Regions from separate parts of the Cobetia sp. 3AK genome, predicted to be linked through region 1. Evidence: predicted binding sites of a transcription regulator. Region 1 holds the regulator's gene; each other region holds the start of a gene.
The links. Region 1 encodes PhoB, which activates phosphate uptake and scavenging genes when phosphate is short. Its sites were predicted from a motif close to TGTCATANNNNTGTCANA; they were not measured.

Region 1 (10,760 bases):
TTCCTTGCCGCGCTGGCCTTGTTCCTCTTCACCTTCGTGGTCAATACGCTGGCGGAAGTGCTGCGCCTGCGCTTCATGCCGCCGCAACGTGGAGGCTGGGGATGAGTCGTCCTGATGCGGTACCGCCGTCCTCGTTGCTCAGACCTCGTGAGCCTGTGACGGCGCGTCTGGCGCGTTACTGGCGTGATGGTGGCCCCTGGGGCTGGCTGAATGCCATGGCGGTCAGTGTCTCGCTGGTACTGGTGCTGGGGCTGATCAGCCTGCTGGTGGTGGGCTCGCTCAGTCACTTCTGGCCCTCACGGCTGGTCGAGGTCGAACTCACCACCCAGCCGGGGCAGAGCGTCACGGCGCTCAAGACCACCCGTGGCGAGCCGGCGGCGGACAACCGTCATCTGCTGGGCGAATTGATGCATGAGGAGCTGCGTCCCTCGGCAGCGGACACCGGTGATCAGCAACGTGAGCGACAGTCGCAGCGCTGGTGGCTGCTGCAGACCTCCTCTCAGGATGGGGCCTCGGCGAGCTGGCAGTGGCTGCCGGATACCCTGATGGAGAATATCCGCTTTCCTCGCCAGGCGCTGATGCTGGAAATGCGCGACGGGCGAGTGCTGTATGGCATGGCCAGAGCGCTGAGTGATCCGCTCACCGGTGAGCTGGATCATTCTCCGCAGCTCTCCTCCGACAGTGCGGTCCCGGGGGCACCGACTCCTTCACTGCACCAGAATGCCGAGGCACTGCATGCGCGGCTGGCGGCGCTTGAGGGGCAGCGCCGTCAGCTGGCGGCACTGCGCGCTGACAGCGAGGCCTTGAGCGCGCGCCTGCTGGCCTTGCAGCAGCAACTGTCCGCTCGACAAGGGCCTGTCACGACGCAGGACGAGGCGGATGCCTCCTTGATCGCGGAGCTCGAGACGACACGCGAGGCACTGATCACCCGTGAGGGGCAACTGCTGGCCCTCCGGGGAGCCCTGGACGCCGGCCAGCTGCTGCTCGGGGGCAATGGCGGTCATGAGGGGCGCATCGCGCTGAATGACATCCGTCATGTCTGGCAGCCGAATGCCATGGGCTTTGGCGGACGACTGTTGCTGACGCTGGAGCGCTTTCGCGACTTCGTCTCCGGCTCGCCCAATGAAGGCAGTGGCGGCATCTGGCCCGCCATCTTCGGTACCGTGCTGATGGTGGTGCTGATGGCGATTCTGGTGATGCCCTTCGGCGTGATGGCGGCCCTCTATCTGCACGAGGTCGCGCATCAGGGGCGTCTCACGCGACTGACCCGCATCGCGCTGCGCAATCTCGCCGGCGTGCCTTCCATCGTCTATGGGGTCTTCGGGCTGGGGTTCTTCGTCTACGGGCTGGGGGCCGGCCTGGATGAACTGTTCTTTTCCGAGCGTCTGCCCACCCCCACCTTCGGCACCGGCGGATTGCTGTGGGCATCGCTGACGCTGGCGCTGCTGACGCTGCCGGTGGTGATCGTGGCCACGGAGGAGGGGCTGGCGCGGGTGCCGCATCGTCTGCGCGAAGGCGCGCTGGCACTGGGTGCCACGCGCTTCGAGACCCTCAGGCGCGTGGTGATACCCGCGGCATCTCCGGCCTTGATGACCGGGCTGATTCTGGCGGTGGCGCGTGCGGCAGGCGAGGTCGCGCCCTTGATGCTGGTCGGCGTGGTCAAGCTGGCACCGGACCTGCCGCTGGATGACAGCTTCCCGTGGCTGCATCTGGATCGCAAGTTCATGCACCTCGGCCATCAGGTCTATGATCTGGCCTTCCAGAGCAGCGATGCCTTCAGCAGTCGCCCGCTGGTCTACGCGACCGCGCTGGTGCTGGTGGTCGTGATCCTGTGCCTCAATCTGAGTGCCATTCGCCTGCGTCACATGCTGGCACAACGTTACAAGGGAGCCACCGAATGAAGCGTGACTCTGCACGTGAGAGCGTCCAGTCGAGCTCGCAGCACCCCGAGGTCGTCAATCCGCAGGACACGTGCCTGGAAACCCGCCACCTGTGCCTCGATTATCAGGCGCAGGTGGGCAAGGAGCGCCACCGGCGGCGTGCGCTTGACGACATCAGCCTGCGCATCGCGCGCAAGCGCGTGACGGCTTTCATCGGCCCCTCGGGATGTGGCAAGTCGAGCCTGCTGCGCACCTTCAATCGCATGACCGATCTCGATGAGCAGTCACGCCTGAGTGGCAAGGTCTGGCTGGAAGGCGAGGACATCCATGCCCGGGGCGTGGATGTCCCCATGCTGCGCCGGCGCGTCGGCATGGTGTTCCAGACGCCCAACCCCTTTCCGATGTCGGTCTACGAGAACGTGGCCTTCGGGCTGCGGCTGGTCGGCGAGAATGACAAGCGCCATCTGGATGACAAGGTCGAATCCTGTCTGCGGGCCGCGGCGCTGTGGGAGGAAGTGAAGGACCGGCTGTTCGACAGCGCGCTGGGGCTTTCCGGTGGCCAGCAGCAGCGCCTGGTGATCGCGCGCACGCTGGCGGTGGAGCCGGAAGTCCTGCTGCTGGATGAGCCAGCCTCGGCGCTGGACCCGATCTCGACGCTCAAGATCGAGGAGCTGATCCGCTCGCTGCGCTCACGCCTGACGTTGGTCATCGTCACCCACAACATGCAGCAGGCAGCACGTGTCTCGGATGCCACGGCCTTTCTGCATGAAGGGCAGCTGGTGGAATATGCCCCGACCGATCAGCTGTTCACCAATCCGCGTCGTCGCCAGACCGAGGACTACATCACCGGTCGTTTCGGGTGAGATCACCAAAGCGGCACTGCAGGTGGCTGACACGTGTCTCGCGCGGGACATTGGCGGATGGGCCATCGCGTCGTGGATATTTCAGCGCGGCGCGAGATTCGATTGGCGTCCCGGCGCTCGAGTGAAATATAACTGCAATCAAGAGGCGTCATGCTAGGAGGGAGCCGCCTGCGCCAGACCCTGCTGCAGCGCTTCTACATCAATGCCACATGTCAGAGACCGCCTGCCTCGGCGGATGACTTCCCGGGAGAGGGTAATGGATATCACCAGCGATTCGCACGGCAAGCACATATCCCAGCAGTTCAATCACGAGCTGGATGCGCTGAAGACACACCTGCTGGCCATGGGCGGTCTGGTGGAGAAGCAGCTGCAGGATGCCGTCACGGCCCTGCTGGAGGGTGACAGCGAGACGGCGACACGCGTGCGTGACAATGACAAGGCCGTCAACGACATGCAGCTGAAGATCGATGACGAGTGCACCCGCGTGCTGGCGCGCCGTCAGCCGGCGGCCTCCGATCTGCGTCTGGTGCTGGCCGTGATTCGCGCCACCTCGGATCTGGAGCGTATCGGCGATGAATCCAGCAAGATCGCGCGCAATGCCATCTCGCTGGTCGAGAACGGCCAGAGCCCGCGTGGCATGGTCGAGGTGCGTCACCTCAGTCAGCATGTGCGCAGCATGGTGCGTGACTCGCTGACCGCCTTCGCCCGCTTCGACACGGATCTGGCGCTCAAGGTACTGCGTGAGGACGCCTCGGTGGACCTGGAATACCAGAGTGCGATGCGTTCGCTGATGACCTTCATGATGGAAGACGCGCGCCAGATCACCCCGGTGCTCAACGTGATGTGGATTCTGCGTGCGCTGGAGCGTATCGGGGATCACGCCGACAACCTCGCCGAGTACGTCATCTTCCTGGTCAAGGGCGTGGACGTGCGTCACACCGACACCCATGACCTCCAGCCGCAGGATCTCGACAAGCCCTGACGTGCAGGCCCCTTCCCCGGGGCCTGACGCCTGTCTGCCGATGACGCCCCGCCTCTGTCCCGCCGACGGAGTGCGGGGCGTCTGCCATTCGATGCGCCGACAGCTGCGTGGGGCGGGTGGTAGTGCTAGGGTGTGGCTCCGGCCGCCTGAGGGCAGCCGCCTTTCACGAGATGACGAGGACGTCGCATGATTGATGCCGTATCGGCGCTGGTCCGCGGGACCCGCATGGTCTATACCCCCGGGCTACGCCGTTTCGTGTTCGTACCACTGGCGATCAACCTGGTGCTCTACAGTGCCACGCTGTGGCTGTTGTTCAGCCAGTTCGAGGGCTGGATCGATTACTGGATGCTCAAGGTGCCCAGCTGGCTGGAATGGCTGAGCTGGTTGATCTGGCCGGTGCTGGTGCTGAGTCTGTTGCTGGCGGTGTTCTTCACCTTCAGCCTGGTGACCAATCTGATCGCGGCGCCGTTCTACGGCATTCTGGCCGAGAAGGTCGAGCATCGACTGGATGGCACCTTGATCGAGGATGAGCGTGGCCTGGTGAAGATCGGGATCGACTCGCTGGGGCGCGAGATGGCCAAACTGGGTTACTTCATTCCCCGCATGATCGCGCTGTTCATTCTCGGCTTCATTCCGGGCCTGAATCTGCTCTCACCGCTGCTGTGGGGGCTGTTCTCGGCCTGGAGCATGGCGATCCAGTATCTGGACTATCCGATGGACAACCATCAGGTCAGCTTCGGTGACATGAAGCAGCGTCTCAAGGCGCGCTGGTGGCCGTCACTGACCTTCGGTGGTGCCGTGTTCGTGCTGACGCTGGTGCCCTTGGCCAACCTGCTGTTCATTCCCGGGGCCGTGGCGGGTGCCGTCCTGATGTGGCAGAGCCACTACCGACAGCTGCCTGCACCGCGCCGCTGAGCCAGGCTTTATCGCGAGCGTTGACGAACGCAGATACCACGACGCCCCGCCGTGACCTCATGCAGAGGGCGCGGCGGGGCGTTCGTGTCAGTGGGGCTGCAACCGTCAGGCAGTCGTCGCGCAGCGGCGTTCCACCGGGAAATGACAACGGAAGCGTGCGCCCTCGCCGGGCAGGCTGTCGATCTCCAGGCGGCCCTGATGGCGGATCAGCACATGCTTGACGATGGCCAGCCCCAGCCCGGTGCCACCAGTGGCGGTGCTGCGTCCCTTGTCGATGCGATAGAAGCGCTCCGTCAGGCGCGGTAGATGCACGGGATCAATGCCGTCACCGTCATCCTCCACCTCGACCATCACGCCCTCGCTGGTGCTCTGGCAGCGCAGCGTGATGTGGCAGTCTTCCGGCGTGTAACGCACCGCATTGAAGACCAGATTCGAGATCGCGCTTCTCAGCTCCTGCTCCTCACCCATCAGGGCCAGTCCGGGCTCGACCTCCACCGTGATGACATGCCGCTCCTTCGAGAGGCCTTCGGCATCTTCCCGGATACGCGTCAGCAGCTGCGCCATGTCGATGCGACGTCCTTCGCCCGACAGCTCGTCGGTCTCCAGGCGCGACAGGGTCAGCAGATCCTCGACGAGGTGCTGCATGCGGTCGGTCTGACTCTGCATCTGTCCCAGGCCACGCTGCCAGCGCGGGGGCAGGTCATCGGCATAGTCGGAATAGGTCTCGAGGTAGCCGGCCAGTACCGTCAGCGGCGTGCGCAGCTCATGGGAGACATTGGCCACGAAATCGCGGCGCATTTCCTCGAGACGGTAGAGACGGGTGACATCGCGCACCATCACCAGGCGCTCGTTGTCACCGAACAGGGTGATGGAGATCTGCAGGGTCAGGTTGTCGGAGAGCGGCGATTGCAGGGTCAGCGGCTCACGATAGGCCAGCCGATTGAAGTAATCGATGAACACGGGGTCACGCAGATAGTTGGTGACGTGCTGGCCGCGGTCGTGACTGGCCTTGAGGCCGATCAACTGCTCGGCAGCGCTGTTCCACCACTCCATGTCGCCGTGATTGTCGAGCATCACCAGGCCATCGCGCATCGCTTCCGAGGATTCCTGGATGCGATTGAGGATGCTGCGCAGTCGCTCCTGTGCCTGACGCTGACCCTTCTGGTAGCGATACAGACGATCGAGCAGATCCCCCCAGACGCCATCGCCGGGCGGCGGCTCTTCATGGGGGTTGGTGATCAGCCAGGTGTAGAGGCTCTTGAGGTGCTTGAGATGGACGAACAGGTACAGCGCCAGCCCCAGCGCCAGGCCCCAGCCCAGCAGGCCGAGCAGTCCGCCGACCAGCCCGAAGCCGCCCGCCAGATAGCCCAGCCGCCATAGCTCGTTCGTCCAGTAGCGCATCCGCGTCTCAGGCCTGGGCGCTGAAGCGATAACCGGTACCGCGGACGGTCTGGATCAAGTGCTGATGCCCCTCGCCCAGCGCCTTGCGCAGACGACGAATGTGCACGTCCACGGTGCGCTCCTCGACATAGACATTGCCGCCCCAGACCTGATCCAGCAGCTGGCTGCGGGTGTAGGCGCGCTCCTGATGGGTCATGAAGAACTGCAGCAGGCGGTATTCGGTGGGGCCGACCTCCAGGGAGTTGCCGTGTGCGGTCACGCGGTGGCTGGCGGGGTCGAGCATCAGACCCTCGACTTCCACCGACTCCTCGACGCCCTTGGGCGTGGTGCGGCGCAGCACGGCCTTGAGGCGTGCCACCAGCTCGCGTGGCGAGAAGGGCTTGGTGATGTAATCGTCCGCCCCGGCCTCGAGCCCCTGGATCTTGTTGTCTTCCTCGCCCTTGGCGGTGAGCAGGATGATCGGCAGCTCCGCCGTGGTCTCGTCACGCTTGAGGCGGCGCGCCAGTTCCAGCCCGCTGGTGCCGGGCATCATCCAGTCCAGCAACAGCAGATCGGGCTTTTCATCGACGACGATGGCGTGGGCGTCCTGGGCATTGTCGGCCTCCAGCACGCGGTAATCCGCCATTTCCAGGGCGACGGCGATCATCTCGCGTATCGAGGATTCGTCGTCGACAATCAGTACGGTCTTGGAGCTCATCGCTAGATCCCATGCAGCAGTCGGCGCACGCGCCAGAATGACAAGTCGATGACGATTACAACCTGCTTATATGACAGTGAGATGACAATCGCCAGCTTGGCAGCTTGCCGCCCGGCTTGCCAGTGAGTCCCTCAACTCTCTCAAGGCGTGAATGTCACGCCTCGCCGCATGAGGAAGATCGCTGGCAGACCGGATGAGGACGCGGGCCCGTTGGCCGGAAAGAGGGATCAAGCAGCTGGCCAGGTCGCCAGCGCGATGCCCGCGAAGATCAGCAGGCCGGACCAGTGGTTGTTGAGAAATGCCTGGAAGCAGGGGCCACGCTCCCGCTCGCGAATCAGGCGCTGCTGCCAGACGAACGTCACGGCCGCCGCGGCCAGCCCCAGCCAGTAGAAGCCGCCCAGCGCCAGGTGCAGGCCGATGCCGATCAACACCGCCAGCATGCCCAGCTGCAGCAGACCGATCATCAGCGTGTCGGCGCGGCCGAACAGCACGGCGGTGGACTTGATGCCGACCTTGAGGTCGTCATTGCGATCGACCATCGCATAGGCGGTGTCGTAGGCCACCGTCCACATCAGATTGGCCGCGAACAGCCACCAGCCATAGGTCGGCACCTCCTCAAGCGTCGCCGCGAAGGCCATCGGAATCGCCCAGCCGAAGGCGGCACCCAGCACCACCTGCGGCAGATGATGAAAGCGCTTCATGAACGGATAGCTGGCCGCCAGCAGCACGGCGACGATCGACAGCAGCACCGTGGTCAGGTTGGTGAAGCACACCAGCACGAAGGCGGCCGCGACCAGCACACCGAACAGGGTCAGCGCCTCGCGCTCCGTGATGCGTCCTGAGGTCAGCGGGCGATCCCGGGTGCGTTCGACATGCTTGTCCCAGTGGCGATCCGCGTAGTCGTTGATCACGCAGCCGGCGGCACGCATCAGATAGACGCCAGCCACGAAGATCAGCAGCATATCGCGGTCCGGTAGCCCATCGGCCGCCAGCCACAGGGCCCAGAGGGTCGGCCACATCAGCAGCCAGGTGCCGATGGGGCGGTCCAGACGAGTCAGGGCGAGGTAATCGGCCAGTTTGGACGGGCGGGAAGCGGATGACGCTGACATCAAGACTCCTGATCGAACGGCAGTGGGGAATCAGAGTTCCAGAGCGTGCTGGAACCGAGGGGTGAAACCTTCCTGGACCAGTACCCGGAAGCGACCGTGCGAGAACATCGAGCGGCGCATCCACAGGCTGGCGGTGCGTGCCAGCGGCTGCGTGCTGGCAAGTCTCAGTGGCGCCCGGCTGACATCGATGGCGCTGCGGGTCAGGTCGGGCTGGCGGAACAGCCAATGGCCCAGCGAGCCTTCGCCGAGCGTCGAAAGACGGTGGCCATGGGCCAGGTCCAGCGCCGCCAGCGAGCGCGCGATCACCCAGGGCTCATCGCCATGACACAGGGCCACTTCGCGCCGCCAGACATGGCGTCGTGGCGCGATACCCAGCATCCGCGCCTCATCCCGCCGGGCAGGGCCGGTGTCCTGCAGCAGCAGGCGCACGCGCAGCCCCTGACCATCGAGCATGCGCATGGCGTGATCGAGACGCTGGGTCAGCGAGTCGCTGGAGGACAGCCATGGCCACCAGCCGGCCGGCATGACGCCTTGCAGGCTCGCGGCGGGCTGCCAGTGGCGGCGGACCGCCGAGTCCATCGCTCTCTGGTGAGCGCAGGGAGTGCTGAGTTCCGAGCGAGACATGGCCCGGATGGCGATCTTGCCGGCAAACGCTGCCGAGTGGGAGTGACAGACCACGATGAATTCCCTGTCAGGATGACAAGTGGCGAGTCTAGCACGCCCGAACCGCAAGGCCTGCAGCGTGAGCATGCCCGCGCCAGTGGCAGGCTGGTATGCTGGGGCCCGACTACCCTCTTTTCCTCTCGGATCGATCTCAGGAGATGGCGCCATGCGCGACCCTCGTACCCTTGTCATCATCGGCACCGGCATGGCCGGCATTGGCCTGGCGCGTGCCCTGCGTGCGCGTGACAAGGACAGTCGACTGATCCTGGTCAGTCAGGACAGTGGCCACGATTACGCCAAGCCTCTGCTGTCCACCGCCTTTGCCAAGGGCATGAGCGCCCGGGCATTGGCACGGCAGACCTCCGTGGCCCTGGTGGATGAACTGGACGCCGAGCTGCGCACCCATCAGCGAGTGACGAGCATCGATACCCACGCGCGACAGGTCTGGCTGGGCGAGGAATGCCTGGCCTATGACGAACTGGTGCTGGCACTCGGTGCCGCGCCGCGGCGACCCTTCCCCATCGATGACTCGGTCGGCTCGCGCGTGATGAGCATCAATGATCTCGATGACTACGCCGCCTTCAGCGCCACGCTGACGGCAGCGCGTGAGGCGGGGGAGAGTGGCCGTGTCGTGATCGTCGGTGCCGGTCTGGTGGGGTGTGAATACGCCAATGACCTGAAAGCCGCAGGACATGAGGTCACCTTGGTCGCGGCGGAAGACACTCCGCTGGATGGCTTGCTTCCCCAGGCGCTCGGCCAGCGACTTGGCAAGGCCTTCGATGCCATCGGCGTGCGTCGGCTGCAAGGAGAGATGGTCGAGACCATCACCGCCGGCAAGGCAACGCAGGCGCCCGTCAGTGTGGTGCTGCAGAGTGGTCATGCGGTGGAGGGCTCGCTGGTGCTGCTGGCCACGGGGCTCGCGCCACGCATCAAGCTGGCACAGGGCGCGGGGTTGAGTGCTGGTGGGGACGGCATCCGCGTCGATCGTCACCTTGCCACCTCCCGGCCGCATGTCTGGGCGCTGGGAGACTGCGCCAGTGTCGAAGGGGTCAATGCCATGTACGTGCAGCCCCTGCAGGCCGCGGCTCGGGTGCTGGCCGCCAATCTGTGCGGCGAGGCGGTCGAGCTCGACTGGAAGGCCTGGCCCGTGCTGGTCAAGACACCGGCGCTGCCCATCGTGGCCTACCCGCCTCGGACGGCCGTGGCGCGCTGGGACATCACGGGCGAGGGAGATGATCTCGATGCACGCGCTCTCGATGCGAACGAACGCTTGATTGGATATGCGTTGACAGGCGCCTCCGTTCGCAGGAAAGTCGAGCTGGCGCGGCAGGCACCGCCGTTGCTAGGCTAGGCGATGCCATGGCCGATGGTCGCAGACCCCTTGAAGCCAGCGTAGTCAGGCACGATAGTGAAGTTTCCGTCACAGAGCGTCAGGCGAGAATCAGGGACGACGTGTTACCGGTGACGTTCACCCCGAGAAAGGGGGACCCGGTATCGCATCGCCCAAGCGCCATGCAATGCCAGCAAGTGCAGCAACATCCGTGCAAGAACAACATCCGTGCAAGAACAACAATGAATCGGCGGCTGAGCCGCCCGTGCAGAATGCCAAACCAGGAGGGCTTTTCATGCGCAAGCCAGAACTCGCTGCGGCCATCGCCGAGCGTGCGGATCTGTCCAAGGACAAGGCTAGTCAGGTGTTGAACGTGATTCTCGACGAGATCACCCACACGGTCGCCAAGGGCAACGATGTTTCATTGATTGGTTTTGGCTCCTTCACGGTGCGTCAGCGTGCAGCGCGTACCGGCAAGAACCCCCAGACAGGCAAACCCCTGACCATCCCGGCCAGCAAGACAGTGGCCTTCAAGCCGGGCAAGTCATTGAAGGATGCGGTGACCAAGTAAGTCTGGTCCACGCCGCCGCGCCCCTGCTGGCGTGGCGGCCCGCCATGCTTGCCCGATGTCAGTATCGATGCCACCGGCTCCGCCACTCGGGCCCGGTGGCATTTTGTCATGGACGGTATCGATGGCTGTTCGCGGCTGACCGCTTGACCGTGCCGCCTCTCAAGGAAGGATTGACGCCATGAAGCTCAAGTTGCTGTTGTGGGTACTGGGCCTGCTGCTCAAGCGTGCCTTCCGGCGCGACCCCGAATTTCGCGCTCAGCTCGAGACGCGTTCGCTGGATTGGGGCGTTGCCACGGAGGATCTGAGCATCGCGCGTCATTATCGGATGTCTCGGGAAGGTGTGACCTCC
Region 2 (10,760 bases), on a different contig from region 1:
TGGCTATTGAGGACCTTGGCTATTGTGGCCCTCGGCTATTGAGGACCGGAAGGTGGAGGCGTCAAGGCTTTTCAGGGCTAAGCGGAGCCTTTCTCGACCCCAGACAGCGACATCTTGATCACAGGAGACAGCGACATGCAGGCATCAACCATGAGTGACGCGGAATGGCAGGCACGCCTTGATCTGGCAGCCTGCTATCGGTTGGCGGCGCACTACCGCATGACCGACCTGATCTATACCCACATCACGGCGCGAGTGCCGGGTGAGGAAGGGCACTTCCTGATCAATCCCTATGGTTGGCGCTGGGAGGAGATCACCGCATCCTCGCTGGTCAAGATCGACGTCAACGGCGAGAAGGTCGATGACAGCGCCGCGCGGGTCAATCCAGCCGGCTTCACCATTCACTCGGCGATTCATGCGGCAAGCCACTCTGCCAGCTGGATCATGCATACCCATACGCGCGCCGGCGTGGCGGTATCGAGCCTGGAAGAAGGACTGCTGCCGCTGAATCAGATCGCCCTGCAGTTCCATGGTCGCGTCTCCTACCACGACTACGAAGGCATCGCGCTGGATCTGGATGAGCGCGAACGCATCGTGGCAAGCCTTGGCGACAATCCGGCGCTGATCCTGCGCAATCATGGCCTGCTGACCACGGGTGCCTCTGCCGCCGAGATGTTCAACAACATGTTCTACCTCGAGCGCAGCTGCGAGATTCAGGTCGCGACCCTGTCCATGGGCCAGCCGGTGCGCCGTCTCTCGCCCGAGATCTGTGCGCATGTGGTCGGCCAGTACGACATGGCCATCCATGAGGATGGCGATCTGGCACTGGAATGGGATTCCCACCTGCGTCTGCTGGAGAGCCTTGGCAGTGACTATCGTCGATAAGCCTTCCCTCGATGCGTGGCCGCTGTCACGTGAGAGTGAGGCAAGTGCGGCAATCCCGGCGTTGAGTGAAGGAGAGGGGCCCAGATGAGTCGCAAGGTGTTCCAGCGCCTTTCCCAGGATCAGCGTCGGCGCGACCTGCTGGAAGCCACGCTGAGCTGTGTCGCGCAGCATGGTCTGGCCGGCGCCAGCGTGCGCCGCGTGGCGGAGGCGGCCGGTGTCTCACCCGGGCTGATTCGCCACCACTTCGGCACCAAGGATGACATGGTGCGGGCCGCCTATGCCTACATGATGGGCCAGCTGACCTCCGATATCGCCGATGCCAGCCCGGTCAGTGATGAATCCTCGGCGTGTCGTCTGGCACGCTTCATCGCGGCGAGTCTCACGCAGCCCAATCTGGCCGCCCACAAGGTCTCCCTGTGGGCGACCTTCATCGGTCGGGTACGTCACGATGCCACCTACTCGGCGGTCCATCAGGAAACCTATCGTGAGTTTCTCGATCTGCTGCGGTTACTGATCCAACCCGTTCTGAGCGCCAATGATCTGCCCGCTGATGACGCCATCTGTGAGGAACAGGCGATCGCCCTCAATGGCTTGATCGATGGTCTGTGGCTGGAAGGCGGGCTGGAACATGGCCTCTATGCCGTCGAGCGATTGCCCGGGATCGCCATGCGAGCGGCAGAGGGCATCCTGCGCCTGCCTCACGGCACCTTGCTTGAGCATGTCGAGATGACAACAACACCCCCACCTCACAGGAGTTGAGCATGCGCTACGCCACCATCACCGAACGATTGAGCGATCTGGGCGGTGACAAATGGGCCGTCCACAGTGCCGCTCGTCAGCGAATTCTGGCGGGAGAACCGATCATCGAGCTGACCATCGGAGAACCGGATATCGCCACACACCCGGCGCTGGTCGAGCGCTGTGTCGAGGCGCTGCGCGCCGGGCGTACCCGCTACTCCGATGGCCGTGGCGAACCGGGGCTGGTCGCGGCATTGGCCGAGCGCTACGCAGCGCGCATGCCCGAGATCAGCGCAGACAACGTGCTGTGTTTCCCCGGCACTCAGACGGCGCTGTTCGCGGTGATGCTGGCGCTGGTGGAAGAGGGATGCGGCGTACTGACCGGCGACCCCTATTACGCCACCTATGAAGGCGTGATCCGGGGTGCCGGCGGTGACCTGCAGCCGGTACCGCTGCGCATGGAGCATGGCTTCGTGTTGCAGCCGGAAGATCTGGCCGCGGCCATCACGCCGCAGAGTCGCGTATTGCTGCTCAATACGCCGCACAATCCGACGGGCGCGGTGATGGACCGTACGACGCTCGAGCGCATCGGTGAGCTGTGTCGCGAGCATGACCTGTGGATCGTCTGTGATGAGGTCTATGAAGCGCTGATCTTCGCGGGCGAATTCGTCTCGCCGCTGGAGATCGAGGCACTGCGTGAGCGCACCGTGGTGGTGTCCTCCATCTCCAAGAGCCATGCCGCCACCGGCTTTCGCAGTGGCTGGGCCATCGGCTCAGCGGAATTCTGCCGCCGGCTGTTGCCTGTCTCCGAGACCATGCTGTTCGGCAATCAGCCCTTCATCGCCGATATGACCGAGGCCGCGCTGCGCGGGGATTTCGATACCACCGAGCGTCTTCGCGAATCACTCGGGCGCCGCGCGCGTCTGGTCCATGAGGCGCTGGCGGCCATCCCGCAGCTGTCCTCCAGCCTGCCCCAGGGCGGCATGTTCCTGATGGTCGATGTCTCACGCACCGGCCTGGACGGTGAGCAGTTCGCCTGGCGGCTGCTGGAACGGCAGCAGGTCGCGGTAATGCCCGGCAGTGTCTTCGGCGACTGCGGAAGGCCACTGGTACGTGTTGCCCTCACCGTGCCGGATGACACCCTGCTGGAAGCCGTGCAGCGCATGGCGACACTGTGTGATCAGCTGGAAGGGGAAGTCATCGTCTGAGGCGCGACTTCGGCCATGCACAGTCTTTCGCTCAATTTCGTGCAGGTTCACGCACAAACGCCGCTCATGAGCGGCGTTTGTGCGTTCAGCGATGCTCATTTCAGGAAATCATTTCCAGCCCATCTGCCAGACATCGTCCTGCTTCAGCTCACGCCAGCCCAGCACGTGATCGCGATGTGTCAGCACCGCCTGCAACACGACCTCGACCACATGCTCATCCTGATCATCACGAATCACGCGCGTGACGATGAAATGTCGCTCACGATTCCTGGGTGTCACGGCGGTCCATTTGCTCTGCAACAGCTTTTCGGGGTTGATGCGGTTCATGCAATGTCTCGTCGGTAAAAAGGAAAAGGGAAAATGAGGAACAGGGGAGGGTATCTGAACTGGGGTAACGTGAGGATGAATCTGACCCTCAAGTCACTTCTTGAGGCCGCTCACTGCCCGAGCGGCGTTGCTCGCGCTCCTGCAGGTAGCGGGCAGGCGTGGTGCCGAGCAGCTTCTTGAACATGCTGATGAAGGCGTTGACGGACTGATAACCGACGTCTTCCGAGACGCGCTGCACGCTCATGCCCTCGGCTAGCAGGCGGATCGCCACCACCAGGTGGAGTTGCTGGCGCCAGCGGCTGAAGCTCAGGCCGGTGTCGCGCTGGATCAGGCGGGCGAGGGTGCGTTCGCTCATCGCCAGTTCGCTCGCCCACTCGGCCAGGGTGCGCCGATCATCCGGTGTCTTGATCAAGGCATCGCTGATGCGGGTCAGCCGCGGGTCTTCAGGCAAGGGCAGATGCAGACGTTCGCTGGGCATGCAGGCCAGTTCTTCCAGCAGGACATCGACCAGCCGCGCTGTCGGCCCCTGTTCAGGATATGGCTGGGGCAGCTCCGCCAGACGCAGCACCAGCTCACGCAACAGTGGCGAGATCGACAGCGTACAGCTGTGGCTCGGCATCTCGAGCGCTCCGGGCTCGATGAACAGGTGGCACACGCGGCCGCCACGGGTCAGGTGGTTGCTGTGGGGCAGGTTGCCGGGAATCCAGACGCCGCTGTGCGGCGGCACCATCCACAGCCCTTCCGGCACGCGGCTGGTCACGACGCCATGCAGGGCGATGACCAGCTGTCCCTTGCGATGCTGGTGGATCGGGACTTCCATCACCTGTTGTCCGGTATCCACATGCAGGGCGCTGGCCGGAATCTCGTAGACGTCCGGGTCATGTTCGCAGACGCTGCTTGAGAAGGGCACGGAGGAGTGACCGCTGGCGACTCCCGACGATGAGGTTGCGTCTCGCGTGGCAAGGGAAATCGGCGTCGCGGAGGTCCTTGAGGAGGTGGCTGACATGTCGGCTCGCAGATTGTCTGATTTCAGGTATCTGATGTCATGATGGCTCAATTCTGCAGCGATATTGGCGATTACGCTATCGTTAATCTGCGCGGGAATTCACCTCTGATGTGTCGTCCCGCTATCTGTCCGTTCCAAGTTCGCTGCGAGCGTCTCATGACTGAACTCTGCCACTCTTCTCCTGTTCGGCGATTGAGCCATCCTGCCGTGTTGATCGCCGGCATCCTGATGATTGCCATGAATCTGCGTGCGCCCTTTACCAGTATCGCGCCGTTGCTTGAGCGTCTGCAGGCGGCGCTGGGCTTCAATGCCACGGCGGCAGGGTTGCTGATGATTCTGCCGCTGTTGGCGTTCGTCGTGGTGTCCCCCTGGGTACCCCGTCTTGCACGGCATGTGGGGCTTGAGCGCAGTGTCTTCCTTGCCTTGCTGGCGATCGCCGCCGGCATCGTGCTGCGGGTACAGGGCAACACGCTGGCGCTCTATGTGGGGATCGCCTTGATCGGGGCGGGCATCGCGGTGGGCAATGTGCTGTTGCCCAGTCTGGTCAAACGCAGCTTTCCCCGACACATCGCGCTGCTGACCTCCTGCTATGTGCTGACCATGGGCATCATGGCCGCCATCGCCTCGGCGGTGATGGTGCCGCTGGCGCAGGATAGTGCGGATGGCTGGCAGTTCGCGATGCTCATCGTGGTCATCCTGCCAGTGGTGACGATGGTGGTGTGGTGGCCACAGTTGTCGCATCGCTCCCTACCGGCGGCGGCGAAGGAAGCCGAGAAGGCTGCCTCGCGTCCGGTGCGTCAGGCAGCCGTGTGGCGCTCGCCACTGGCCTGGCAGGTGACGCTGTTCATGGGGATCAATTCGCTGCTGTTCTATACCGTCAACAGCTGGCTGCCGAGCATGCTGGCGGATAACGGCTTTTCCCCCGAAAAGGCGGGATCGTTGCACGGCCTGCTGCAGCTGGCCTCGGCCTTGCCGGGGCTGATTCTGGTGCCCCTGATGCCGCGCCTGAAGGATCAACGACTGATCGCCTTCGCGACGCCCTGCATGTCGCTGGCAGGGTTCATCGGGCTGTGGCTGATGCCGGGGTGGGCGCTGGTGTGGGTCCTGCTGCTCGGTGCGGGGTCCGGGGCCAGCTTCATTCTCGCCCTGTCGTTCATGGGGCTAAGAGCGCGCGATGCCATGCAATCGGCGTCGCTGTCGAGCATGGCGCAGACGCTGGGCTACCTGCTCGCGGCCATGGGGCCGCCGTTGATCGGGGCGCTCTACGATCGGCAGGGTGACTGGCAGCTGGCATTGATGGTGTGTGCCTCCCTCAGTGTGCTGATGGCGGGAATCGGCTGGTTGGCGGGCAGGGACCGCCAGTTGCCTGAGGCGTCGGCATCTGAATAATGGAGCGTTGCCCTGAAGGGCCACAGGAACATCCCCCCATGACAAGGAAGTGAGAGATGGCGAATGCATCATCCGGAAGGAAAGGTCAGCCGGCCTCTGATACCAAAGAGGCTGCGGGGAACACCCGGCGTCCGCGTGCAATGCGTCGCCTGCGGGCAGCCATCCTCGGTCTGGCCAGCATTGGGGGTGTCGTGATGATCGCTCAGCCAGCCAATGCCGCGACGCTGTCACTGCGCGTGATCGAGACCACCGACATCCACGCCAACGTGATGGATTACGACTATTACAAGGACCGTCCCAGCGTGCGCATCGGCCTGGTGAGGGCGGCGAGCCTGATCCAGCAGGCGCGTTCCGAGGTGGTCAACAGCGTGCTGCTGGACAACGGAGACCTCATTCAGGGCAGCCCGATGGGCGATTACATGGCGGCGGAAGGTCTCGAGGAGGGTGATGTCTTCCCGGCCTACAAGGTCATGAATCAGCTGGATTACGATGTCGGCAACATCGGCAATCATGAGTTCAATTACGGGCTCGAGTATCTCGAACGGGCGCTTTCCGGCGCGCAGTTCCCCTATGTGAACGCCAACCTGCTGGATGCCACGACCGGCGAGCCGTACTTCACGCCTTATCAGATTACCCCCCATGCCTTCACCGACAGTGAGGGCAACGCTCAGACAGTGAAGGTCGGCTATATCGGCTTTGCGCCGCCGCAGGTGATGACCTGGGACCGCAAGCACCTCAAGGGGCGCCTTGTGGCTGAGGACATCACCGAGAGCGCCCGGCGCTGGGTGCCCGAGATGCGCCGGGCGGGCGCGGATGTGGTGATCGCCATCCCGCACTCCGGCATCTCGACTGACCCTTACCGGGTGATGGCCGAGAATTCGGTATATTACCTCTCGCAGGTCGAGGGCATCGATGGCATCGCCTTCGGGCATGCCCATGCTGTCTTCCCCAGCGAGGAATTTGCCGAGGTGCCGGGGGCCGACATCGCCAGGGGTACCCTCAATGGCGTGCCGGCGATGATGCCAGGGCACTGGGGCAGTCATGTGGGCGTGATGGATCTCGAGCTGAGCAATGACTCGGGCCAGTGGCGGGTGGTAAGTGGCCAGACAGAGGCACGCCCGATTCAGATGGGTGGCGAGGCGCAGGTGGCGGAAGATGCCGAACTGGCGGCGTTGGTCGAGCATGAGCACGACGCCACGCGGGAGTACGTCAATCGCAGCATCGGCCGCGCCAGTGCGGCGATGAAGAGCTATCTGGCGCTGGTGCAGGACGACCCGACGATCCAGATCGTCAATCGTGCCCAGGCTGATTACGTCAAACGCTTCGTCGAAGGCGACCCGGATCTGGAAGGCTTGCCGATTCTCTCGGCGGCCGCGCCGTTCAAGGTCGGTGGCCGTCACAATGATCCGACCCAGTTCACCGAGATGGAGGCCGGCGAGCTGAGCTTCCGCAATGCTGCCGACCTCTATCTCTATCCGAATACGCTGGTGGCGCTCAAGGTTACCGGCAAGGAAGTGCGGGAATGGCTCGAGTGCAGTGCCGGGCAGTTCCATCGCATTGACCCGAATCTCGCCACGCCCCAGCCCCTGATCAACTGGGAAGGTTTCCGCAGCTACAACTTCGATGTGATCGACGGCGTCGAGTATCAGGTGGATGTCACGCAGCCGGCGCGTTATGACGGCAATTGCTCGCTGATCGACGCCGATGCCCACCGTATCCAGGGGCTTGCCTACGAGGGCGAGCCGGTCAAGGACGACGATGTCTTCCTGCTCGCGACCAACAACTATCGCGCCTACGGCGAGGCCTTCCCCGGTACCGGAGAGTCGCATGTCGCCTTTGCGTCACCGGACGAGAATCGCAGCATTCTGGCCCAGTACATCTCGCGACAGACACAGCAGCAGGGCGCGGTGGACCCTGCGGCGGATCACAACTGGCGGCTGGCCGCGATCGACACCGATACCCCGCTGGACATTCGCTTCACCACCGCCCCCGGTGAGGATGCGCAGCAGTTCATCGATGCTCAGGCCGTCTACCCGATGACACTGGTGGATCAGGACGAGATGGGCTTTGCCCGTTATCGCGTCGGGCTGGACCGGATGAAATAGCCAAGGCAGCACATTGTCGAGCACGTAGTTATTGGCCTTGATTCAGGTGGGAAAAAACGCCAGTCAGCGATTGCTGACTGGCGTTTTTCTGTCGCCAGCCGTTACCCGCTATCTGTTTCACTATCCGCTTTCACTTCACGACTCTCGATCGCAGGCTCACTGCGGATCAGCGCCAGGGCGCGTGCAAGGCGATGCTCAACAGCACACGTTTGCCGCGCTCGATGCGGCTGACGCTGTGTTCGTGAAGGTCGGGGCGGAAGAACACCACGCGGTCCGTGAGGCAAAAAATGCTGCCATCGGTCTCGAAGACACCGCCCTGGCGGGGCTTCTTGAGCACGATATTGAGCTTGTAGTAGCTGCCGCTACCCATCGGGTCGTTATGGCGCATCACGCTGTGGCCCTCGGGGTAGGTCACCAGATTGATGGTCAGGCGGCGAAGATCGAGCAGACTACGGTTGATGACACGGGCCATTGGGCTTTCCCTTTGAAGATTGAGGCTATTGAAACGTATTTTGAGTGATTGATCAAAAAAGAGGTTGAGTGATTGCTCAAAAATACGTACGGTGGCTCCACGTTCACGGCGCACAAGGTTCGGCAATCGAGATCGCCGAGGCCGTGATTGAGAATCGAGCAAGCAAGGAGGTCAGCAATGAGCCACGACAACGTGACAATGGAAGCCCTGGAAACCCGTTATGCGATGATCGAAGGTCACCGCATTGCCTACAAGGAAATGGGGGAAGGTCAGCCGCTGTTGTTGATTCACGGCATTCCAACCAACAAGCTGATGTGGCGCGATGTGATGCCGGAATTGGCCAGACATTACCGTGTCATCGCCCCGGACATGCTCAACTATGGCGAGTCGGACATGCCGGTGGATGCTGATGTTTCCATCAATGCCCAGACACGCATCTTCATCAAGCTGATGGATGCGCTGGGTGTGGCGAGTGCGGATGTCGTCTCGCATGATATCGGCGGGGGCATCGGTCAGCTGATGGCGGTCAACCACCCCGAGCGCGTTCGTCGCCAAGTGCTGATCGACAGCGTGTGCTTCGATTCCTGGCCGATTCCGGAGTTCAAGCAGCTGCTGGAGCCGGGCGTCGAGGAAGCCACCAGCGTCGAGGAATTCATCAGCACCATGCGCGGCTTCATGCCCAGTGGTGTGCATGATCCGGCGGTGGCGACCGAAGAGATGGTCGAGCGCTACGTATCCCAGTGGAACAGCGAGCAAGGCAAGGCAGCCTTCTTCCGCAACATGCGCCGCCTCAACAAGGAATACACCCAGGCCATAGCGGGCGAACTCAAGAATATCGAGATCGACACCCTGGTACTGTGGGGCGACAAGGACAACTTCCAGAAGCCGGATTACGCCCCGATGCTCACAGATGCCATCCCGGGTGCCGAGCTGATCTGGGTGAAGGACGCCGGTCACTGGGTCACTGACGAGAAGCCCGAAGAAACCGTGCGCTATATCCTGGATTTCCTGGCGCGCTGAGAGATGGCCAGCCCCGATGCCCAAGCGGGGTGTCGGGCGCCATCCCAGAGAGCAAACAAAACCGCCCGGTCATGAGACCGGGCGGTTTTGTCCTCATTGCAGAGACGCTGCCGAGCTTTCTGCCATGGCGTCATGGCGAAGAGGGTGCGAAGACATCTCACTGGATGTCATGGCCCTGGCCCCCGTCTTGACCTTGCGCTGCATGGCGATGATGCCTCCCGCGCGCGTCGGGGTGAAGGGCTCCTCGAGTCTCAAGAATCCATGGCGTTCATACAGGGCGATGGCCGGGCTGTCGGAGAAGGCCCGAAGCCGCAGGAGGGTGTCGTGGGGCTGACGCTTGCTGAGGCAATCGATCAACCAGCTCAGACAGGTGGAGCCGATACCGCGTCCCTGCCACTGGGCCACCAGCTGCAGGTCACGCAGATACACCATGTCGTTCAGCGACTTGAGGCTGATGAAGCCGATCCATTCGCCATTGAGGCGCACGGCGAAGTTCTTGTTGTCCTGCCATTTTTCCTCGAATTGCTCTGCATCCCAATGGAAACCATGACGCTTGTAGGTCGCGAGCATGTTGCCACAACTCAGCCGGTGCGCCGCTGCATTCAGGTAGCGGTTGGCAGGTGTGTCGTAGATGGGGGAAATGCTGAGATCATCCATGATCCTTCCGATTCTTTTGAGAGTTATGTCAGGGAGTAGCATCCGTCACGTTGCAATTTCTGCAGGCCGACCATCCAGTCAGTTAGTGAGTGCTAATTCAAGCGCACTATCTTCAGGTTTTCAGGACAGCCTGACAAGTGAATGCCTGTCCAGTACCAGATGCCGCTCGGGATTGCCAACGCTGGTTCGTTATACTATAACATTGCGTCTTTCTCACGCTGTCTGACGGCAGCGAACATGTCTTTTTGACAGGATGCGCAATGACGATGGTCCACCCTCTGAGCAGGCTCAGGCCTCCTGACGCTGAACGGCGATGGTACAAGTCGCTTTTCCGCTCTCTGACAGCTCCCGTGTCGGCAGATCTTTCCCGGTCTGCAAGGCACTCCCGGCCCGTGGGTGAGCAGATCACGTGCTGGCTAGGAATGACGCTCATGGTGCTCGGTCTTGGCATGCCTCAGGCCGTCAAGGCATCCGCTCAGTCTTCGGGCGATGAGCAGGCGACGTCGCGTCGTCTGGAGATCGTCGCGCCCTTTGACATCAAGGGGGCGGACCCTCTGCTCAGCGGCATTCTCTTCCAGCGCATGCAGATCGTCGAGACACTGGTCGAGGTGGATGCCACGGGAGAGCTGCAGCCAGGGTTGGCGACCGACTGGTCGGTGTCAGATGACGGCCTGGAGTGGCGCTTCACGCTGCGCTCCGGCGTGCAGTTCCATGATGGCAGCCGTCTGGATGCCGAAGTCGCGCGTCAGAGTCTCGAGATCGCCCGTGCCAAGCCGGGCATCTTGAAGTCAGTGCCGATCGAGCGGATCGTCGCCGAGGATGACCAGACGCTGGTGATTGCCCTCAGCGAGCCCTTCGCCGCGTTGCCCGCCTATCTGGCCGATTATCGCCAGCAGATTCTGGCACCGGCGTCCTTCGATGAGTCAGGCACCGCTCAGCAGGTCATCGGCACC
Region 3 (10,760 bases), on a different contig from region 1:
GCCGCGCTGCATCAGAAGCTGGTGGCGGACATCCGTACCCGCAACGTGCCGGAACGTCTGGAGGTATCAGACGAACCGGATGAGGCAAATGCCGAGGCCTCGGAATCGCGCCTGCCCTGAGCGCTCGTGTTCGCCTGACGCTCTGACCTGCCCCGGTCGGCCCCACTCCTCTCGCGAGGCGAGACGGCAGACCAACGCAAAGCGCCCCCGCCAGGAGACTGGTGGGGGCGCTGTCTTTCCAGCGTTTCACTGCGCATCTGTCACTCGGACTGCGGTGCTCAGATCATTCAGGCGGGCCTCATGCCTGCCCTGCTCGTCACCAGCCCTGAGCATGCTGGCGGCACAGTGCCTCTAGCAGATCGATATGCTCACGACGGTCATTGAGCGCCGGAATGTAGCGGAACTCGCCCCCGCCGGACTCGGTGAAGTAGCCGCGATTCTCCTCTTCCAGCTCCTCCAACGTCTCGAGACAGTCGGCCGCGAAGGCCGGCGAGATGACGTCGACGCTTTCCAGACCTTCAGCCCCCCAGGCCTTGAGCGTCTCATCGGTATACGGCTTGAGCCACTCGGCCTTGCCGAAGCGGGACTGGTAGGTCATCGCCCACTCATCGTCCCCAAGCCCCAACGCCTCGGCCAGCAGCTGGCTGGTGCGCTCGCACTGGCGTGGGTAGGGGTCGCCCGCCGTCGCATAGCGCTTGGGGATGCCGTGATAGCTCATCAACAGACGCTTGCCGCGATGCCCTGCCTTTTCCCAGTGTTCACGGACACTGGCGGCCAGCGCGGCGATGTAGTCAGGATGATCATGGTAGTCACGCACGAAGCGCAGTTCCGGCAGGTGCGGACACGGCTTGAGCGCGCGCGCCAGGCGATCGAACACTGCGGCAGTCGTGGTCCGCGAGAACTGCGGATAGAGCGGCAGCACCAGGATGCGATCTGCCCCACGACTGGCCAGCTTGCGCCCCACCTCTTCCATGGTCGGCTTGCCGTAGGTCATCGCAAGCTCTACCGGAATCTCCTCGCCCAGCGATTCGGCCAGACGCGCCTCCAGCGCGGCACGCTGACGCTTGCCGATCGCCATCAGCGGCGAGCCGTCTTCCGTCCACACCGAGGCATAGGCCTCGGCGACCTTCTTGGGGCGAGTCGTCAGCACCAGGCCATGCAGGATCGGCAGCCAGAGCAGGCGCGGCAGGTCGATCACGCGTACATCACCGAGAAACTCCGCGAGGTAGCGACGCACCGCCTTGGGTGTCGGGGCTTCAGGGGTGCCGAGATTGACCAGCATGACGCCGAAACGCGGGGTGCTCATGGGCGATGAACTCCTGACAAGAGGCAAGAAAAGAGGTGAAGCGGCAACCAGCCACCCTCACCGACAGCGCAGCCATGTTACCAGCTCGCCCTGTGCGTGAGGGATGAAGTTATACTATCATCACGATTTGTACAGCTTTACGACAATTATTGTCACAACCTGACGCAAGCCGTGCTTGCGCCCCGCCGCAGGAGTCAGTGTGCCCGAAACCTCCACTCTGCAACTTGCCACCCGTCACGACTTCGCGCGCCCGCTGGTGCTGATTCTCGGTGACCAGCTCAGTCACGAGCTTGCGAGCCTCAAGCAGGCACCTGCCGAGAGTCTGATCGCCTTCTGCGAGGTCGAGGAGGAAGGCCGCTACGTGCCACACCATCCGCACAAGATCGCGATGATGCTGGCCGCGATGCGCCATCACGCACAGGAGCTGCGCGACTGCGGCTGGCAGGTGCATGAAAGCCGCCTGGATGACCCGGACAATCGTCAATCGCTGATCCTGGAAGCCGAGCGGCTGGCCGCGCTCCATCAGTGTGACGGCATTCTGGTGACTCGCCCCGGGGAATGGCGACTGCTGGAGGCCTTCCTCGCACGCCGCGAGGAAGGCGAGATCCCCTGGGTGGTGCTGGAAGATCACCGCTTCTTCACCACACCGGCACAGTTCGCGACCTGGGCCGACGGACGCAAGCAATTGCGCATGGAATACTTCTACCGTGAACAGCGTCGTGACACGGACCTGTTGATGGAAGGCAGCGAGCCCGCCGGCGGCAAGTTCAATCATGATCATGACAATCGCGAACCGATTCCCGCCAACTTCCAGTCACCGCCACCACCGCAGCATGACCACCGCCAGGATGCGCTGACGCGCGAAGTGCTGACACTGGTGGACACCCGCTTCGGCGAGGGAGCCGAGGGCGAGCTGCGTCATTTCGGCAATCTGGACAACTTCAACTGGGCCGTGACCCGCGCCCAGGCGCTCGACGATCTCGCTCACTTCCTCGCGCACTGCCTGGCAGACTTCGGCCGCCATCAGGATGCCATCGATGACAGTGACCCCTTCCTGTTCCACTCCCGACTTTCCGCGGCGCTCAATATCGGGCTTCTGAGTCCCCACGAAGTCTGCGCTGCCGTCGATGATGCCTGGCGACGTGGCGAGGTACCGGTCAACTCCGCCGAGGGCTTCATCCGGCAGATTCTCGGTTGGCGAGAGTATGTGCGTGGGATCTACTGGACACGCATGCCCGGCTACAAGCAGGAGAATCGCCTGAGTGCGACACGGGATCTACCGGAGGTCTTCTGGCGCGGCGACAGCGGCATGCGCTGTGTGGATCAAGCCATCCTCAGTACGCGTGATCATGCCTATGCCCACCATATCCGCCGCCTGATGGTCACCGGCAATTTCGCCCTGCTGTGCGGCGTGAAGCCCGAGGCGCTGTGCGACTGGTATCTGGCGGTCTACGTCGATGCCTGCGAGTGGGTGGAGCTGCCCAATACCCTGGGCATGGTGCTGCACGCCGATGGCGGCCTGATGGGCTCCAAACCCTATTGTGCCTCGGGCAAGTACATCGATCGCATGTCCAATCACTGCGACAGATGCCAGTACTCGCCGAAGAAGGTCACCGGCACGCATGCCTGCCCCTTCAACAGTCTCTATTGGCACTTCATCGAACGCCATCGCGAATCACTGTCACGCAACCCGCGCATGTCGCTGGTCTATGGCAGCTGGCGACGCATGAAGGACGACAAGCGCGAGGCATTGCTGCAACAGGCCGAGGCCTTTCTCGCCCGACTCGACAGCGCCGCTGACTATGGCAGCGGTGCCCATCGCGCGGGTTACCATCCCGCGCCCTCCAGTTCCACGACCGACAAGGAATCCTCATGAGTCGCATCTGGCAGGCCAGTGCACCGGTCACGCTCTATCACGATGGCAAGTGCCCCCTGTGCCAGCGGGAGGTCGCCTGGCTGGCGAGACACCCGAGGCGGGAACGGGTCAGGACGGTCGACATTCGTGCAAAGGACTTTTCCCCAGATGCTCTGGGGCTGAGCTTCGAGACGATGATGGGGCGCCTGCACGTGCAGGATGCGCGCGGGGAGTGGTATGTCGGCATGGACGCCAGCCGAGCCCTCTATGCGGTGCTCGGCTATCGGCGCCTGGTGAGGCTGTCATTGCTGCCGGGGCTGCGTCCGATGCTGGATGTCGGCTATCGGGTCTTTGCCCGCCACCGTGAGCGTATCGGCCGTTGGATCCCCCAGAGGAGACGCTGACTCAGAAGCTCAAGGGGATGCGCGAGCTCAACGGTTGATGGTACTGAGGCGGTCGGCCGATCATCTCGTCGTTGGCCACCTGGGATACCAGCCAGGCGCGTGACAGACCGGCGCGCCTGAGCTCGCTGTAGACATCCTCCAGCGAGCGGAACAGCATCGGCTTGCCACGTTTCATCAACAGTTCACTGCGCTCATCGTCTTCATCGGCACCCGCTTCCAGTACCAGCTGGACCTGATAGAAGCGGCTGGCGGCATGACTGATCACGCGCGCCTCCAGTGCCGGATACTCGGCGATCAGCGCATTCAGGTTGCTGACCAGCAGGCCAGCAGGTGTGAAGGCAGCGGCAATTCTGGACATGGTGTCGGCTCCTGGACCTCTGTTGTCTGAGGTATCCATCATCGTGATGGTGGCGTCAAGGCTTCACGCCAGCTTGCGGGAGGACGATGACGATTGCACGGCACCGCCATGACCATTGGATGACGTCATGTTCAAGGCCGCCGCCCCGGAGAGGCTCACGGACACTGAGCACGAACCGCCAGCTGACGTTCCGCGAGGATACGCAGCAGATCCAGAGGACGCCCAAGGCCGCGATAGCATCCCCCTCGCATGATGATGAAATCCTCGTCACGATGAATGTCCCGGCGCCCGAGCAGCTTGGCCGACAGACGCTCGAGCGGCTCATCTTCCTCGACACGCAGTGAATGGGTCTGCATGACCTCATGGATCGCTCGTCGTCCATGCAGCTCCGGTCCGGAGCGCTGATTCAGCAATCCCAGCAGTCGATGGCGGATGATCATGCCGACCGGCCGCTGCTGCGCGTCCACCACTGCCAGCGCCATCAATTCCGGCTCGGCATGCAGACGCTCGGCCACCTCCTCGAGACAGGTATCCTGCAGTACCGGCGCCACCTGCCGCAGCAGGCTGCCGGCACCGAGTGCCAGAGGCGCGGCATGCCGGCGGCGACTCAGACGACGCAGGCGCTGCTCGAGGCCGGCACGCTGGCCAGCAGGGTCCACCTCGGCGCTCGCAAACAGCCAGCCTTGCAGATACTCGGCCCCCAGCTGAGACACGCATTCCATCTCGCCTTCCTGCTCGATGCCTTCCGCGATCACCTGACTGCCACTGCCGTGGGCGATGTCGATGATCGAGCGCACGAAACGCCGCTTGAGTGAATCCTGATGAATACCGCTGATGAAGTGTCGGTCGATCTTGACGAAGTCAGGCTGAACCGCCGACCACAGCTTGAGGCTGGCGTACCCTTCACCGAGGTCATCCAGCGCGATGGCGAAGCCCATCGACTGGTAATGGCAGACGGCCTCACGCATCAGTGCCGGGTCAAGCCCCGGGGTCTGCTCAGTCAACTCGATGACGACCTGATGCGGATGCAGCCCATGGCGATGCAGGAGATGACGCGTCAGTCCCCGAGAATGCGCACTGTCCAGCAGCACCTCCGGCGACACGTTCAGGAACAGGCGCTCACTCAGGCCCTGCTCGGCCCATTGCTCAAGCGCCAGCTCACGACAGAGGCCGTCCAGCTCGGCGAGGCGCCGATGCTGGCGAGCCGACTCGAACATCGCCATCGGTGAGCGCAAGCTGCATCCCGCAGCAGCGCGCGCGAGTGCCTCGTAGGCGAAGACCTCACGGCCATCTGCCGCCACGATGGGCTGGAAATGCATCCGCAACTGGCGAAGACGCAGCAACGCCTCCAGCGCCTGGCCGGATTCGGGAGTGGATGCCTCAGCTAAAGCGGGATGCGGGGATGGCAGCATACCAGAATCAAAGCATGCTGATATGACAGGAAAATGACACGGGCGGTGATGTGTCAGCGAAGGGTCGGGCACATCACCGCGGTGCTGCCGTGCAAGGACGCCTTGCGACGAGCCTGCACGGTCGTGGCTGGCCAATACGCTCATGCCACGCCGGAAGTGGACGCCTTACAGCGAGTTGGGGTCGATGGCCTTGCCGAGGGAATTGCGGTCGATCCACTTGCCGGCCTTGGTTTCCTTGTAACGGAAGACCACCATGTCGCCCGCGACGACCGGCACTTCACTGTCTTCGGTCTGATAGCTGTAGCTCTCGCCCTCCACGACCAGCGTGAAGCGATAGAGATCCGGCATGCCCAGCCATTCCTTGAAAGGCCCTTCGCGCTCAAGGCTCTCCAGCGTACCGCGTCCCTGAAGCTTGGGAGTGCGTGCGCGTCCGCGCCCAAATCCACCTGCCATGCTATCTCCTCCCCGTCAGTGCGGGTCTTGCGGGGCGACGTCGCTGCCGCCGCCCGGGTACATGTTTGATGCGCATGCGCATCACGTCATTCAGCGAAGGCCTGGCCATAACTGTCTGGCGCCAGGTCCTCGAAACGGGTGTACTTGCCGATGAAGGCCATGTGAACAGTGCCGATGGGGCCGTTACGCTGCTTGCCGATGATCAGCTCGGCCAAGCCCTTGTTGTCGGGATTGTCCTTGTTGTAGACCTCATCACGGTAGACGAAGGCGATGACATCGGCGTCCTGCTCGATGGCGCCGGATTCACGCAGATCCGACATCACGGGGCGCTTGTTGGGACGCTGCTCAAGCGAGCGGTTCAGCTGCGAGAGCGCCACCACCGGGCAAGCGAATTCCTTGGCCAGACCCTTGAGCGAGCGCGAGATCTCGGAGATCTCGGCAGTACGGTTCTCGGACAGCCCCGGCACCTGCATCAATTGCAGGTAATCGATCATGATCAGGCCGATGCCGCCGTGTTCGCGCGCCATGCGGCGACAGCGTGAGCGCATCTCGTTGGGCGACAGGGCCGCCGTGTCATCGACGAACAGCTGCTTGTCCTTGAGCAGGTTGACCGCCGAGGTCAGCCGCGGCCAATCCTCATCATCCAGCTGACCGGTACGCACCTTGGTCTGATCGATGCGGCCCAGCGAGGAGATCATGCGCAGCATCAGCGACTCGGCCGGCATCTCCATCGAGAACACGGCCACCGGCTTGTCGCCGGAGACCACGGCATGCTCGACCAGATTCATGGCGAAGGTGGTCTTGCCCATCGAGGGGCGCCCCGCGATGATCACCAGGTCCGATGGCTGCAGACCGGAGGTCATGTCATCCAGGTCCCGGAAGCCGGTCGAGAGGCCGGTCATCTGGCCCTTGAGATTGAACAGCTCATCGATGCGGTCCACCGCGCCGGTCAGCAGCTGACTCATGCCCTTGGGGCCGCCGCTCTTGGGGCGTGATTCGCTGATCTGGAACACCAGACGCTCGGCCTCGTTGACCAGCTCGTCGGCGTCTCGCCCCTGAGGGCTGAAGGAGCTCTCGGCGATCTGGTTGGCCGCCTGGATCAGCTTGCGCAGCGTCGCGCGCTCGCGAACGATGTCGGCATAGGCCTTGATGTTGCTGGCCGAGGGCGTATTGCGCGCAAGCTCGGCGAGGGTCGCAAGCCCACCGACCGACTCCAGCTGGTCACGGCTTTCCAGCAACTCGGACAACGTGACCACATCCAGCGGCCGGCTGCTGCCCACCAGCTGGGACATGGCGTTGTAGACCAGACGATGCTCGTAGCGATAGAAGTCGTCGGCCACCAGTCGCTCGGACACCGTGTCCCAGGCGCTGTTGTCCAGCATCAAACCGCCGAGGACCGATTGCTCGGCCTCCAGCGAATTGGGGGGCACCTTGAGCGCCGCCGTCTCGCGATCCTGATCCTGCATCTCGCTCATGCCTGGCTGACTCCTGCTGATGACTGACACGCCCGCGGGAACCTCCATTTTCGTGCATCGCCGCGAGCCTGCCAACCATCGCGACCGCACATGATGCTCTACCTCACGGGGGCAGGCATTCTACCGGATTTTGCCTGTCACCGCCCTGCCCGCGTGCAGAGGATTTTCCCTGTCACGCCCGACAAAGAAACGCCAGACACAAAAAAACCGCCCCCGCATCCAGGATGCGAGGGCGGTTCGAGTACCACCTGTGGAGGCGGCGCCGGATCACCGGGCAGCCACCACGGATCAGCGATTACTCGCCGACCACGACCACACGAACAGTGGCAGTCACTTCAGCGTGCAGCTGCAGCACGATGTCGTATTCGCCAGTGTTGCGCAGCGGGCCTTCCGGCATGCGGACTTCGCTCTTGGCGATGTCGATGCCGGACTGGGCGATGGCTTCGGCCAGATCACGCGGACCGATGGAACCGAACAGCTTGCCTTCTTCGCCAGCCTTGGCGACCAGGGACAGTTCGATTTCGTTCAGCTGAGCGGCACGCGCTTCAGCTTCGGCCTTGCGCTCTGCAACCTGTGCTTCCAGCTCAGCGCGCTGAGCTTCGAAAGCCGCCTGGTTTTCGGCAGTGGCCGGAACAGCCAGACCGTACGGCAGCAGATAGTTGCGACCGAAACCAGCCTTGACGGACACCTGGTCACCCAGGTTGCCCAGCTTGCCAATCTTGTCGAGCAGAATGACTTGCATCTCGTAAACCTCTTATCGATGACTGCCAGCAAGACGTGCGCGAAGATCCGCAAAGACGTCAACAAGAGCCAGCAGCAGCAAAATCAGAATCGTGGGCCAGGTCGTCAGCAGCAGAAAGTAGACGCCGACCAACCATAACCCGCTCATCCCCTTTAACCCGATATAGCCATGCACCAGGGCAATGCCGGCCACGAACAACGGTATCCAGATCAGCAGGAGCACTGCAGGCACATCGAGGAAGACCCCGATGATGCCGCAGGCTGCCAGTATCAGGACTTCTCGCGGGCTCAGCCGGAAGGCATGAAACTCGTGACGAAATCCACCCGGATTGTAGAGCCCGGACTGCCAACTGCGCGCCAGGGCCAGACAGGCCGTGGCGGCCAGCAGGACCACCAACCCGGTAATACCGCCGATGACCAACCCTGCGAGCTGTTCAGTCGGCACACCTTGAGCGGCAAAGTCGCTCAAGCGTGCATCAAGCTCAGGGGCATTCTGACGAATGCTCTCAAGCAGTGGACCAGCCCCGCCTGGTGGCAGGAATATCCCGGACTGCACCATCATTGCCGCTGTCAGGCTGGCGCCAATCAGCGCCTCCCCCCATCGCATGCGAGCACGCAGCAGGGTTGCCATCAACGTGACCAGCAACACGGTCGCCAATGGCACCGGATCGCCTTGTGTCCACCACCAGCCTGCCGGAATGGCAGCGGCGATGAACACGGGTGCGGCTGGCGCAAGGCCACGCCGAAGCGTGACCAGCGCACTGATGGAGGCACTGAACCAGAAGAACCAGGGCAGAAGACCCGTCAGCAGTGCAATCGCGATGCACTGCAACGGTCCGCGCATGGCCCAACGTGCCAATGCCAGCATCATGGTGTCGCCTTACTGGTGGCTGTCGCTGTACGGCAGCAGTGCCAGGTAGCGCGCACGCTTGATGGCAGTCGCCAGCTGACGCTGATAACGCGCCTTGGTGCCGGTGATGCGGCTCGGGACGATCTTGCCGGTCTCGGTGATGTAAGACTTCAGGACTTCGATGTCCTTGTAGTCGATCTGCTTCACGCCTTCAGCGGTGAAGCGGCAGAACTTGCGACGACGGAAAAAACGTGCCATTGCAATGACCTCCTGGGGGTGCGGTATCAGTTAGCGTCTTGAGTTTCGGCTTCGTCACGCTTGTCTTCGCGACGCGGACGCTTCTCTTCAGCCGGCTTCATCATCGGAGACGGCTCGATGGCCGCTTCCTTTGCACGCACAACCAGGTTACGAATGACGGCGTCGTTGAAACGGAAGATGGTCTCGAGTTCCTCGACCACTTCACCGGTAGTTTCGACGTTCATCAGCACGTAGTGGGCCTTGTGGATCTTGTTGATCGGGTAGGCCAGGTGACGGCGACCCCAATCTTCCAGACGATGCACAGTACCGCCGGCTTCGGTCACGATGGAGGTGTAACGCTCGATCATGGCCGGAACCTGTTCGCTCTGGTCCGGGTGGACCATGAACACGATCTCGTAGTGACGCATGGCTTGGCTCCTTTCGGTTTGACAGCCTCCACGGCGCGTCTCGGGCCGGGAAGCAAGGAGTGGAGTGATTACTACGGTTGTGTCATTCGGGCTCGAAAGCCACGTACAACGCGCGCGGGCGAGGACAGGTGCCCCCATGCCGCGCATTCACTGCAGACTGCACTTCACAGAACCGCAGTATTGTAGAGAGGTGTCAAGGGCTTGGCAAGCGACACGTCGCGAGGCACGCCTCATGCCCTGACACCCCCATTCTCGCTGTCAGCCGTTGCGGCGCTGACGAACGGCTTCAAACAGGCAGATACCGGCCGCGACCGAGACATTCAGACTCGAGACACTGCCCGCCATCGGCAGCTTGATCAGGCTGTCGCAGTGCTCGCGCGTCAGGCGACGCATGCCCTTGCCCTCAGCGCCCATCACGATGGCCACCGGCCCGGTGAAATCGGCCTCGAAGGCCATGGCCTCGGCTTCACCAGCCGTACCCAGCACCCAGACACCGGCTTCCTTCATGGCATCCAGCGTGCGGGCCAGGTTGGTGACCTGATAGACCGGCACCACTTCCGCTGCCCCACAGGCGACCTTGCGCACGGTCGCGTTCAGGGAGGCGGACTTGTCCTTGGGCACGATGACACCATGGGCACCGGCGGCATCGGCGCTGCGCAGACAGGCCCCGAGGTTGTGCGGATCCGTGACCGAATCCAGCACCAGAAACAGCGGCGCTTCCTCATGGGACCAGCCATCGAGGCGCAGCTTGAGACCAGTCTCGTTCTCGGTGGCGAGCGGCGCGCACAGAGCGACCAGCCCCTGATGGGCACCACCGCCGGTGGACAGCGCATCCAGCTCCTCACGCGCCTTCAAGGTGACGCGTGAACCAGCGGCACGCGCCTGCTCGACGATCTCGTTCAGACGCAGCTCGGCCTCGCCTGCCTGCACCCACAGCTCGCTCGGCGCGCGGCCGCGTGCCAGCAAGGCTTCCACGGCGTGTACACCATAGACGGCTTCCAGGCCACCGGGGATCTTCGGTGCGCCAGTGCGAGCGCCACCTCTGCGGGCCCCGCCACGTTCCTGGCGCTGAGCGCCACCACGCTCACCCCTTGAGTGCTCGCCTCGAGAGTGCTCACTTCGAGAATGGCTACCGCGCTCGCCAGCGGGCTTGCCGCGGCCGGGCTTGCGCCCCTTGTCCTGACTCATAGTGCCTTCCTGCCTGATGGCCCTGACAGGGCCCTGTCACTTGGACGGAAACT

Region 2: QD228_RS12590 (bifunctional 2',3'-cyclic-nucleotide 2'-phosphodiesterase/3'-nucleotidase) is a predicted target of PhoB. The motif match lies at 5,591-5,608, and genes of this name have one in related genera.
Region 3: QD228_RS05950 (DUF6482 family protein) is a predicted target of PhoB. The motif match lies at 4,031-4,048, and genes of this name have one in related genera.

Annotation. Positions count from the first base shown of each region.
Region 1 is NZ_JARWKR010000006.1:88,209-98,968, reverse strand. Features, by position in the region: gene QD228_RS10175 (ABC transporter permease subunit) at 1-105, shown strand, start outside; gene pstA (phosphate ABC transporter permease PstA) at 102-1,901, shown strand; gene pstB (phosphate ABC transporter ATP-binding protein PstB) at 1,898-2,743, shown strand; gene phoU (phosphate signaling complex protein PhoU) at 3,000-3,725, shown strand; gene cysZ (sulfate transporter CysZ) at 3,912-4,640, shown strand; gene phoR (phosphate regulon sensor histidine kinase PhoR) at 4,746-6,041, opposite strand; gene phoB (phosphate regulon transcriptional regulator PhoB) at 6,049-6,738, opposite strand; gene ubiA (4-hydroxybenzoate octaprenyltransferase) at 6,966-7,847, opposite strand; gene QD228_RS10135 (chorismate lyase) at 7,878-8,525, opposite strand; gene QD228_RS10130 (FAD-dependent oxidoreductase) at 8,677-9,861, shown strand; gene QD228_RS10125 (HU family DNA-binding protein) at 10,136-10,411, shown strand; gene QD228_RS10120 (hypothetical protein) at 10,590-10,760, shown strand, end outside.
Region 2 is NZ_JARWKR010000008.1:64,679-75,438, forward strand. Features, by position in the region: gene QD228_RS12560 (class II aldolase/adducin family protein) at 136-885, shown strand; gene QD228_RS12565 (TetR family transcriptional regulator C-terminal domain-containing protein) at 970-1,644, shown strand; gene QD228_RS12570 (pyridoxal phosphate-dependent aminotransferase) at 1,647-2,831, shown strand; gene QD228_RS12575 (TIGR02450 family Trp-rich protein) at 2,940-3,158, opposite strand; gene QD228_RS12580 (helix-turn-helix transcriptional regulator) at 3,247-4,164, opposite strand; gene QD228_RS12585 (MFS transporter) at 4,321-5,553, shown strand; gene QD228_RS12590 (bifunctional 2',3'-cyclic-nucleotide 2'-phosphodiesterase/3'-nucleotidase) at 5,694-7,658, shown strand; gene QD228_RS12595 (hypothetical protein) at 7,825-8,130, opposite strand; gene QD228_RS12600 (alpha/beta hydrolase) at 8,308-9,150, shown strand; gene QD228_RS12605 (GNAT family N-acetyltransferase) at 9,244-9,807, opposite strand; gene QD228_RS12610 (ABC transporter substrate-binding protein) at 10,239-10,760, shown strand, end outside.
Region 3 is NZ_JARWKR010000003.1:280,932-291,691, forward strand. Features, by position in the region: gene QD228_RS05930 (Na+/H+ antiporter subunit G) at 1-120, shown strand, start outside; gene hemH (ferrochelatase) at 317-1,306, opposite strand; gene QD228_RS05940 (cryptochrome/photolyase family protein) at 1,506-3,182, shown strand; gene QD228_RS05945 (DUF393 domain-containing protein) at 3,179-3,565, shown strand; gene QD228_RS05950 (DUF6482 family protein) at 3,567-3,923, opposite strand; gene QD228_RS05955 (EAL domain-containing protein) at 4,079-5,335, opposite strand; gene QD228_RS05960 (hypothetical protein) at 5,501-5,788, opposite strand; gene dnaB (replicative DNA helicase) at 5,875-7,254, opposite strand; gene rplI (50S ribosomal protein L9) at 7,559-8,005, opposite strand; gene QD228_RS05975 (hypothetical protein) at 8,018-8,872, opposite strand; gene rpsR (30S ribosomal protein S18) at 8,885-9,112, opposite strand; gene rpsF (30S ribosomal protein S6) at 9,139-9,519, opposite strand; gene rlmB (23S rRNA (guanosine(2251)-2'-O)-methyltransferase RlmB) at 9,778-10,533, opposite strand.